Cohaesibacter sp. ES.047: one gene and its partner. The protein of the gene in region 1 interacts with the protein of each later gene in a pairwise test. Links are inferred from orthologs where the notes say so. Each region holds a gene or a part of one and is shown on either strand. Other genes may lie near its edges.

Region 1 (6,081 bases):
CGTCAAATCGCGTATCAGCTCCGAAACTTGGCCTGTATCACTCATGGCGTCCTCCACACGTTATGACGCTGAAGCCATCGGCCCTTCCAGAACACCCGGTCTGGACCATTGGCCTTCAGGACGGATGATGCGATAGGGGCTGTCGGTCAGCGAGATTGCATCGTTTGTTGGATGGATTTCATCAAGCATCTCGACAAAATCGATGCCGGAAAAATCAAACTCTGTTGCGCTGCCCTTCACATTGAAGCCAAAATGCTTCCAGAAATGCAGCAGATCCTTGCGTGCATGGCCGTAAATCCGGCGGAAGCCTTTCGCGCGGCACAGATCAACAGACGCCCGCACCAGTTGGAACGCGACGCGGCTGGAACGGTATTCCTTGCGGATCGCGAGACGCTCAAGCTTAGCGAAATCACCAAAGAAACGAAGCCGCATGCAACCGACCGGCTCGTCGTCGACATAGGCCAGCAGATGGGTCGCGGCAAAGTCATTGCCATCGAATTCCTCTGCGTAGGGGCAGCTTTGTTCGCCGATATAAACCGCACTGCGGATCGCGGCCACTTTCATCAGATCGGAAATTTCGTGAACGACTGTGATGCCCGTCCGGTGCTGACCCGGCTCATAGCTGTCATAGCGAGGGCGAAGTGATTGCACGGTGCGTGAAGACCGAGCCAAGATGAAAAGGTCGGGATGTGCGAACCCGTCAAGTGTGCAGCCTTTGACAAACCCGAGACGCTGCATGGCGCGCTCGCCATGGTCCGTCGCTGCGCGTGAGATCATATCAACATGCGCGTAGCGTGGAGAGGCAAAATGGTCGAGCATGGTTTCCATGCCTGCAGCGAGTATGCCCGGTGTATAGAGCGCCCAGACATAGATCAGAGCAGGCGACTCGCCTTGACAGACCATGCAGTCGAGCGGAGGGTCCTGCAGATCAAGCGTGCCATCGAGCAGCCCGCGCCGGCCCTTTTCATTGAGCAGAAGAAACGCATGAAACCCTTCGGGCCGCTTGGCGTTTTGGCGCGAGAAAAGCCAGATGGAGTCAGGATTGTGGTCGGCGACTTTCAAAATGACCTCGGGACTGGTCAAAGCTCCAATCGCCGCTTCGGCCTGAACGAGAAGTCTGGAGACATTTGCCAAGTCAACCTGATTTGTCACCTTTACGCGGCTCAATGCTCGCTGCAGCGCCTTCTTATTTACCAAGTCGTCTGATGGTGTTTGTCGGATCATGTTGCACATCCTGCTCTGGTTCTGCCAATATGGAAGTATGCTATCGTAGTGCTTGGTGTTTTCGCGTGAGCAAATGTTGATTAGGGGATGTGCATAAATGAATAATCCATGGGCAAATATGGATTGGGATCTGGTCCGTGTCTTTCTCACGGTCGCAGAGAAAGGTAGCTTCAAGGGTGCTGCGGATACCATTTCCATGTCCCTCAACACCATTCGCAAGACGATCGAACGGATGGAGGATCAGTTTGGTTATCCGTTGTTTTTCCGCGAGCCGAACGGGCTGAGGCTGACCGCAGAAGGGCGGCGGGTTGTTGTCTCTGCCCGGGAAGTCCAGAATTCCATGCACGATCTGTGGCGGGCCGCATCTGCGAGTACCAACACAATGCAAGGGCCGATCCGTGTTGCCATCACCGAAGGTCTAGGCACCTTCTGGCTCATTCCGCAACTGAGTGAGTTTGTCGAGGATGTCGCCGGGATCAACCGGATCGAATTACAGTGCGCGATCAAGTCTGTGGATGTGATGCGTCTGGAGGCGGACATCTCCGTCCAGCTCGAAGAGCCAACCAACCCCGATCTTATCCGGCGTAAGCTTGGTAAGCTGCATCTGGTGCCTTGGGCCAGCAAACACTATATCGAGCGTTTCGGCGTGCCCAAGAGCATCGTCGATCTGGCCCAGCATCGCATCGTGGAACAGGATGCCGACCGGCCGAAGAACTTCGATCTGGCAGAATTGTTCGGTGCGGGGGTGGCCGAGCGCATGGTCGCAATCAAGACCAACTTCTCGTCAGCCCACTATTGGGCGATCGCAAAAGGCGTGGGCGTTGGTATGTTGCCCAGCTATGCGCGTCTCATCGGCGGCAATGTCGAGCCTGTCAACATTCCCGGCCTCAGGTTGTCTCTTGATATCTGGATGACGTGCCATCCGGAAGTTCTGAAATCCGCGCGGCACAGACGCTTTGTCGATTGGCTCGCATCCTGCTTCAACGCCAACACATACCCTTGGTTCCATGATGAGTTTCTACCCCCGGAGCAGATCGAGGAACAACAAGATCCGGTGCGCATGAAAGAATATTTCGACGGTTTCGTCGCCGGGACAAGCCATTTTGTCAAGTCGGGCTAGGCCAACCTGATAACCCGGGCAACCGATCGAAAGGAGCGCTCCGATCCTGCGCTCCGACTGTTGGCGGGTGTTGGAATTTTTTCTCTAGTTGCGTTGATAAAAACTTACAATCATTGGTATTTTCTGATGATATATTGAATAATGCAAATATAACAAAGAACAACATGTCGATACAGAAGGGAAAATCAGCAAAATGTTCTCTTCATTTTCATCTTTTACAGAGAAAGCAAACGTTTGTTTGGATTTTGTAGTGGCGGCATTATAGAACTATAGTATCAATTTGCTTGCGAAAATTACAAGTCAGTGATTGAATTTTGTCATCCATTCTACGGCTAATATAGATTATACTGCTATTTTTATAGAATATACTGTTGCGCCCCAGCTGTGCTGTTGTTGCTGTGAGCTATATCGTTCACACTCTGACAAAATTTGATCCCGCAGGGGAGGGCGGGAACAATGGAGACGCAACGGCATCGCACGATCGTGGAGTTGCTGCAGCAGCAGCCATTCCTGTCGGTACACGAGCTTGTTCGGACCATCGGTGTTTCACCGGCAACGGTGAGGCGGGATATCGACAAACTCGTCGAAGCTGGCATGGGACAGAAGGTTCATGGGGGGATCGCGGCCATGCCCGTGCCCACGAGCGACCGACCCTCTTTGCCTTTCTTTGAAAATCGTGATCTGGCGGTCAACGCCAAGAAGGCCATTGCACGCAAAGCCAGCGGCTTGGTTCGGGATGGCAACGCCATTATCATCCATGGCGGATCGACCTGTTTTCACTTCGGAGTCGAGATCGCACTGCGCAATCTGAGCATCTTTACCCAATCCATGCCGCTTGCAGCCTATCTGTTTGAACACAGCAATTGCCAGTTGCTCGTCGGCGGAGGTGCGCTTTATCGCGAACCCGGTATCCTGTTCAGTGCAGCCCAGCCGGACGACCAGTTCTACGCGGATCAGTTCTTCGTCGGGGCGCAAGGTGTGAATGCGTTTGGGCTTCTGGAAACAAACCCCATGTTGGTGCGCTTGACCCGCGAGATGATCAAACTGGCCACAGAGGTTATCGTTTTGGTGGATAGCCGTAAATTCATCGATAGTCCGAGCACGCTTGCTGTGCCTTTTGACCGGATTTCCAAGCTGATTACAGATGACGGCCTGTCCGATAAAGATGCCCGTATGCTCGAAAATGAGGGAGTTGACTATTTGGTGGCGGAACAAAATGGAGGATGCGCAGCATGAATAACCAGAACAAGCCAATCCTTGAAATGCGCGATATCTCGAAAACGTTCGGTACGGTGAAAGCCCTGTCCGGTGTTGCCCTGTCCGCTTACGGCGGCGAGGTTCATGCTCTGATGGGGGAGAACGGAGCGGGCAAGTCGACGCTGATGAAAATCCTGTCGGGAGCCTATGTTTCGGATCGGGGTGGAGAGGTGCTGGTGGCAGGGACACCGGTGATCACCGGCAACCCCAAGGCTGCCAAGTCTCAGGGCATCGCGGTGATCTATCAGGAATTATCACTGGCTCCCAATCTGACCGTCGCTGAAAATATCTTTCTGGGCAACGAACGCGCGAACCGTGGTGTGGTCAACCGAGCGGCCATGCGCCAGGAAACGCAACCGATACTTGATCGACTTGGCGTCGAGTTTGAACCATCAACGCGTGTCGCCGATCTGTCGCTGGGGGAGCGCCAGATGGTCGAGATTGCACGGGCTCTGTCCTCGAATGCCCGCATCATCATCATGGACGAGCCGACAACAGCTCTTTCCAACCGGGAAACCGAAAAACTGTTCGAGGTCATCGAGGCCCTCAAGAAGGACAACATTGCCGTTATCTACATTTCCCATCGCATGGAGGAGGTGTACCGATTGGCAGACCGCTGCTCGGTTCTGAGAGACGGAAACTATATCGGCACGCTGGACAAAGAGGATATCAATGCCGAGAGGCTGATTTCCATGATGGTCGGGCGCGAGCTGTCAACCTTCTACAAGAAGGAGCATCACCCCGATGAAACCCTTGGCGAAATCGCCATGTCGGTGGAAGATCTGGGGGACGACAAAAAGGTCAAGCACTGTTCGTTTGTCGTCCATCACGGAGAGGTGCTCGGGATTGCCGGGTTGGTTGGATCAGGCCGGACAGAGCTGGCCCGCATGATCTACGGCGCGGACAAGGCGCTGACCGGACGCATCGAGATCGATGGCAAGAATGCAACGCCAACCAGTCCCAGTCACGCCCTTGATCAGGGCATCGTCTATCTCACTGAGGACCGCAAGAAACTTGGCCTGTTTTTGGAAATGTCTATTTCAGACAACATCAACATGTGCGTCATGCAAGAGGACGCAGGCGCGATGGGCATGCGCAATTTCAACACCGCGCGCAAGCGAGCTGACAAGGCCTTCGATACCCTGTCAATCAAGGCACAGAACCCCACCGTCCTCGTCGGATCCCTGTCCGGTGGCAACCAGCAAAAGGTGCTTCTCGCCCGACTTCTGGAGGCTCGCCCAAAGGTTATCATTCTTGATGAACCCACCCGCGGCGTGGACGTGGGAGCGAAATCTGAAATCTACCGCCTGATCGACGAATTGGCCGCCAATGGTCTGGCGATCGTGATGATATCGAGCGAGCTGCCAGAGATCATCGGAGTTGCAGACAGAGTGCTGGTCATGCGAGAGGGCGAGATTGCCGGAGAAATGAAGGCAAGCCCGGACGCCCCCATCGCTCAGGAAGCCATCATGCGTCTGGCCACCGGCTCTCTGAAAGCCAAATCAGCATAAGACGTGAGCATTGCTTGGGAAGGAATTGTTACAAATGAGCGTCGCCTCAGATACCGAAAACAAAAAGAAGTCCGCGCAGTTCGGCGGGCTCATCAGGGCGCTGGGCATGTTGCCCGTTTTGATCCTGTTGGCCATCGGCTTTCACCTGTTATCCGGCAAGTTCCTCGCCGCCGGTAACTTGTCCATTGTCATGCAGCAGGCCTCGATCAACATCGTGCTGGCTGCGGGCATGACTTATGTGATCCTGACGGGCGGGATCGACCTGTCCGTCGGCTCCATACTGGCGGCCTCCGCGATGGCCGCAGTCGTCATTTCGCTTGTCCCCGGCATCGGATGGCTGGGGGTGCCAGCCGGTATGGCAATTGGTCTTGTGTTCGGTCTGGCCAACGGCGCATTGGTGGCGCTTTTGAAATTGCCGCCTTTCATTGTCACGCTCGGATCCCTGACGGCGGTGCGCGGTGTGGCGCGTCTGATGGGGGGCGATACGACAGTTTTCAACTCCGATCTGCCATTCTCCGTGATCGGCGACGGGACTATCCTGGGCGTTCCGATCCTTGCGATCATCGCCATTCTGGTGATCATCCTGTCATGGTTCATTCTGCGCCGAACCGTGCTGGGCACTTGGATTTACGCGGTTGGCGGCAACGAGGAGGCCGCCCGACTGACCGGTATCAAGGTGCCGATTGTGCTGCTGTTCGTCTATGGCATGTCGGGGCTTATGTCCGGCCTTGGCGGCGTGATGTCTGCGGCGCGGCTTTATGCGGCCAACGGATTGCAGCTTGGCCAATCCTATGAGCTTGACGCCATTGCGGCGGTCATTTTGGGCGGCACCAGCTTTGTCGGTGGTGTCGGCTCAATCACGGGCACGCTGATCGGTGCATTGATCATCGCTGTCCTTTCGAACGGCCTGATCCTAACCGGTACATCGGATATCTGGCAGTTCATCATCAAGGGGCTTGTCATTATTGT
Region 2 (4,542 bases), 1.3 Mb from region 1 along the record:
TGTTCGCAAAAGCGCGTTCCTGGTTGCTGATCGCTCGGAACAGGATAGGGCAAAAAGCAAAAGTTCCGACTGGCTGCAACAGGAAACCAGCATTGAGATGCGGCGGTCTCTCTGCCCCGTAACACTGACATCACAGGAGCGCGAATCCCCCCGGTTCGCGGTCCTGCTTTATGGAATCCACGTTCATGCTTTGATGGCGGCTAGATCAGATCCGCAATCTTGCGGCCGATCTCAGGCACCTTGAACACCATATGCACCAGATCAGGGTCATCCGGGTCCGTCCGGGTTTCAAAGCCGAGGGCTTCACACATCTGGCGCATGGTCTTGTTGGAGCGCAGGACCTCTCCGGCCACTTCGCGAAAACCGTCCTTTTCGGCAAATTGCAGGATGAGCTTCATCATGATCCAGCCAAGACCCAATCCCTTGAGATCCGAACGCACCATCACGGCATACTCACCCGTTTCATGATTGCCATCCCCCATCAAGCGGACCGAGGCCAGCATTTCACCGCTCATGGGGTCCACCGCGATGAAGGCCATGGAACGGGCATAATCGATTTGCGTTAACCGGGAGATGAAGGCGTGGGTCATGGTGCGCGCCGCCGAGAAGAAACGCAGCCGCATGTCTTCATCCGTGACATGATCGAAAAAGCCCGGAAACAGCGCCTCGTCTTCGGGTTTCATGGGTCTGATGAAGACCGTGCGGCCATTCTTGAGCTCGCGCACCTGTTCCCAGTCGTGCGGGTAGGGTTTGACGGCAAACCGATTGTGCGGATGGATGCCCTCGGGCACCTTGATCACTTCAACACGGGCATCGGCAATGACAAAGCCACCGGCATCGGCCAACAGGGGATTGAAATCGAGTTCAGCGATTTCGGGGAAGTCCGCGACCATCCGGCTCATCTTAACGAGGATTTGCGCAAGGGCCGCGCGATCACAAGCAGGCGTGTCCCTATAGCCTTCGAGGCGGCGGTTGACGCGTGTCTTCTCGATCATGCGGAGCGCCGAGAGGGGATCGAGCGGAGGCAGTGCCATGGCCTTGTCCCGGATCACCTCGACCGCAGTACCGCCGCGCCCGAAGACCATCACCGGCCCGAAAATCGGATCTACGTTCATGCCGGCGAACAGTTCGATGGAATGGGGCTTCCTGACCATGGGGTGAACCGTCACGCCGTCAATCACGGCCTCGGGGTTGGCCTCCCGTGCCCGGGTCATGACCTGTTGTGCCGCCGTGGCAACGGCTCCGGTGTTGCCAAGGTGAAGCACGACGCCGCCGATGTCGGATTTATAGAGAATATCGGGACTGTCAATCTTGACCACGGCGGAGCCATAACGAGCGATGAGGGGGGCTGCCTTCTGGGCCGCTTCAACCGCCGTTGGAGCGGCATAGGAGGGGGCGATGGGAATGTCATACGCTTCGAGAAGCTTGGTCACGGCCACTGCATTCAACCGGTGTTGACTATCATGCAGAGCGTCATCGATCACCGTCCGTGCCGCTTCGTAATCGGGCTGAAAATCGCCGATGGCAGGTGGCATGCGCATCAACTGATCCTGCGCCTCCATGTAGCGCACCACGTAGGAAAATCCCCTGAGGGCATCAGCGGGCGTTGGATAGTGTGGGATACCAGCAGCCTCGAACATCCGATTGACGGTTTCGCCTCCGCCCAGCCATGCCGCAAACACCGGAATGCGCCGTTTGCCCGCCTTCTTGCGTTCCTCGATCACGTCGATGATGGCCTTGGCTGCCTCTTCGCCGGTGGCAAGCGCGGTCGGGCAGGTCATGACTAGGATCGCGTGGCTGTTGCGGTCTTCCATGAGGATATCAAGCGCATCCTTGTAGCGCTGCGGGCCAGAATCCACCACGATGTTGACCGGGTTGCTGCGAGACCAGCTGGCTGGCAGAATGGCGTCGAGTTTGTCAATCGTGCTGTCTTCAAGCGTGGCCAATGAGCCGCCGTGATCAATCAGATCATCCACGGCAAGAACACCGATGCCGGCGCTGTTGGTCATCACCGTAAGCTTGGAGCCATTGAGCTTGCGCACATGCGTGAGGGTCTCGACGGCGGCAAAGAACTCGTCGAGGTCATGCACCCGCAGCAGCCCCGTGCGCTCGAACGCGGCATCATAGGCCGCGTCGGCACCGACCAGTTTGTTGTTGCGCGAGGCAAAGGCCGATGCGCCCTCTGCGTGGCGTCCCGACTTGATCAGGACCACCGGCTTTGTGCGGGCGGCCGCACGGGCTGACGACATGAATTTGCGTGCGTTGATGATGGTCTCCACATAAAGCAGGATCGCCCGTGTGTGCGGGTCCATGGCAAAGTGGTCCATCATGTCGGCAAAATCGACATCAGCCTTGTCGCCAAGGGAAATGAGGCCAGAAAATCCGATGTTGTTGTGGCTGGCCCAATCCGCAACCGAGGCCGTGATCGCTCCCGATTGGGAAATCAGCGCAAGATCGCCTGAAAGTGCCGAGACATGGCAATAGGACGCATTGAGACCATGGCGCGGGGACTGGATACCCATGCAGTTGGGACCGATCAGTCGCACCTTGTGATCTGCCGCCGCATCCATGGTTTCGCGTTTCTGTTTGTCGTCAAGCCCGCCCATCTCCGTGGTGATCACCACGGCGCCCCGGCAGCCTTTCTCGCCCAAGGCCTTGATGGCGGGCGCAACTTTGTCCGGCGCAAGGGCAACAATGGCCAGATCGGGCTTGATCTCCAACGCATCAACAGACGTGAGCACCGCCAAACCCTCGATCTCCCCCCCGTCCGGGTGGATCAGATACACCTTGTCGCGATATTTGCCGCTGAGAAGATTGCGCGTAACCGCCTGTCCGATGGTTCCCTCCGCTGCCGAGGCACCGACGACGATGACGTTGCGGGGCCTGAAAAAGACGTCGAGATGGTAGCTGCTCATGATCCCCTCATTCGCTGTAAGTCCATGTAAGCCCACGGAAGCCCATGAAACGGCACCCCGCGAGGAGGCACTCCTGTCCCTAACCGGCCCATGACAGCTTGTCCTTGATGTATCCAGTGTTGCCAGCGCTTTGCTTTGAAATTCACAAGCAATCTGGATCATACTTTAGTTAAAGACAGTCCTGTCCAAGATCGGGGCGATTAATAAGGTGTTAAGCAAAGGAAAAGGCAAATAAAAACAGATGCAATCTATTAAAGTTCTGCTGTTAGTCTTTCGCCTAGCGCGATCGTGAACGGGTATTGAGTGGGCGCGCGACAGGGGTAAGGCACTTGGAACGGGAAATGGAACTGGGGAGTGTGGAGAATCTGGTTGATGCTGATGAAAGCCACCGGGCCAATCATCATCGAGCAATTGCGGAATACCAGAAACTACGCTCGGACATTGATGTATTGGGCACCAAGCTTTCGGCGGCCGATTATGGTCGCTCTGCAGACATGGAAAGAGTCTTGACGGAAGTGTCCAGCCTCAAGGGGCAGGTCAATATGCTTCTGCAGCAGATCGCGCCCTTGCAGGAAATGCACGAGAACTCCCTGAAATCGCAGGAACGACTCAACAAGGTTGAATCCAAATTGCGCAAACTGGCGGAAATGGCGTCGAGGACACCCAACTATGTCCAGACCCAGCATACCTGGTTGCCGCTGTTTGCCATCATCCAGCTGATCATGAGCTGGGTCATCCTTGTCGAGTAGACGCCGTGCAGGAAACGACGGCCCTCAAAAGGGGACACCAAAATGCGCCACCCGGCAAGGCTATCCTCGCCGGGCACGCTGTCGTGCGCTCTAGTGGGCCATGATGCAAGGCACTGACATTGACGTCAGCATTTCGCGTGTGGCCCCACCCATGATGAATTCGCGCATGCGGCTATGACCGTATCCGCCCATCACGACGAGTTCGATCTTGTTCGATTCGACATAGTCCAGCAGAGCGCCGGCAACGCCCTTGCCTTCGGACGAGACACTGCTGATCGTTACTTCTACCCCATGACGGGCGAGATAGGTTGCCAGATCGGCGCCGGGGTCGCCCGGCAGATGCAGTTTCTTGCCATCGACCAGCACGACTTGTACTTCCTCGGCAAGTTCAAGGATGGGCATGGCGGCATGGATGGCACGCGCGGCCGTCTTGGACCCATCCCAGGCCACCATGACCTTTTTGGCCGAGAAGGCTTCTGTGCCGACGTAGGGCACGACCATGATCGGCTGGCCTGAATCGAACAGTGCAGCTTCAATCAGATCCGCGCGCAGGGGTTCCGGCTTGTCCGGATTGTCCTGTCCCACGATGATCAGATCGCAAAGGCGCGTGTTGTTGACGAAGGTTTCTAGACCTCCGGGTGTGATGTCCAGCAACCGGGTTTCGAGCGTGACGTCGCTTTTTTGAGCGTATTCCGAGAACCGCTCCAGAGCAGATTTTGCTTTCTGGATCGAACGGTTACGCGCGTCGGCAATGAACTGATCGGGCACCGGCTGAACCATGAGAGCCGGGACGACCGGCTCGATCAGCGGAGCAACGCCCGTGAGGTGCGCATTCAGATGGCTGGCTATTTCCGTTGCGATTTGGACGGGGGCGGTTG

What was found. The genes of interacting proteins can lie anywhere in the genome.
Region 2: the proteins of CPH65_RS17260 (region 1) and CPH65_RS11310 interact in binary tests that used the Escherichia coli proteins (3 or more experiments, as listed by UniProt). The link is inferred for Cohaesibacter sp. ES.047 from one-to-one orthologs.

The regions. Positions count from the first base shown.
Region 1 is NZ_LT907844.1:3,759,173-3,765,253, forward strand. Bases 1,701-4,690 are described here. They hold CPH65_RS17260 (DeoR/GlpR family DNA-binding transcription regulator), read left to right. Parts: upstream 1,701-2,800; coding sequence 2,801-3,580; downstream 3,581-4,690. Other genes in these bases: CPH65_RS17255 (LysR family transcriptional regulator), read left to right, coding at 1,701-2,344; CPH65_RS17265 (sugar ABC transporter ATP-binding protein), read left to right, coding at 3,568-4,690. Outside these bases: CPH65_RS17245 (hypothetical protein), read right to left, coding at 1-45; CPH65_RS17250 (GNAT family N-acetyltransferase), read right to left, coding at 61-1,152; more of CPH65_RS17255, read left to right, coding at 1,322-1,700; more of CPH65_RS17265, read left to right, coding at 4,691-5,112; CPH65_RS17270 (ribose ABC transporter permease), read left to right, coding at 5,147-6,081. UniProt on the Escherichia coli protein: Represses ulaG and the ulaABCDEF operon. Two ulaR binding sites have been identified in each promoter.
Region 2 is NZ_LT907844.1:2,478,786-2,483,327, forward strand. What follows is about bases 1-3,312. They hold CPH65_RS11310 (acetate--CoA ligase family protein), read right to left. Parts: upstream 2,916-3,312; coding sequence 201-2,915; downstream 1-200. Other genes in these bases: CPH65_RS11315 (hypothetical protein), read left to right, coding at 3,245-3,312. In the rest of the region: more of CPH65_RS11315, read left to right, coding at 3,313-3,664; CPH65_RS11320 (universal stress protein), read right to left, coding at 3,755-4,542. UniProt on the Escherichia coli protein: Catalyzes the acetyl-CoA-dependent acetylation of lysine residues of a large number of target proteins. Acetylates RNase R in exponential phase cells and RNase II.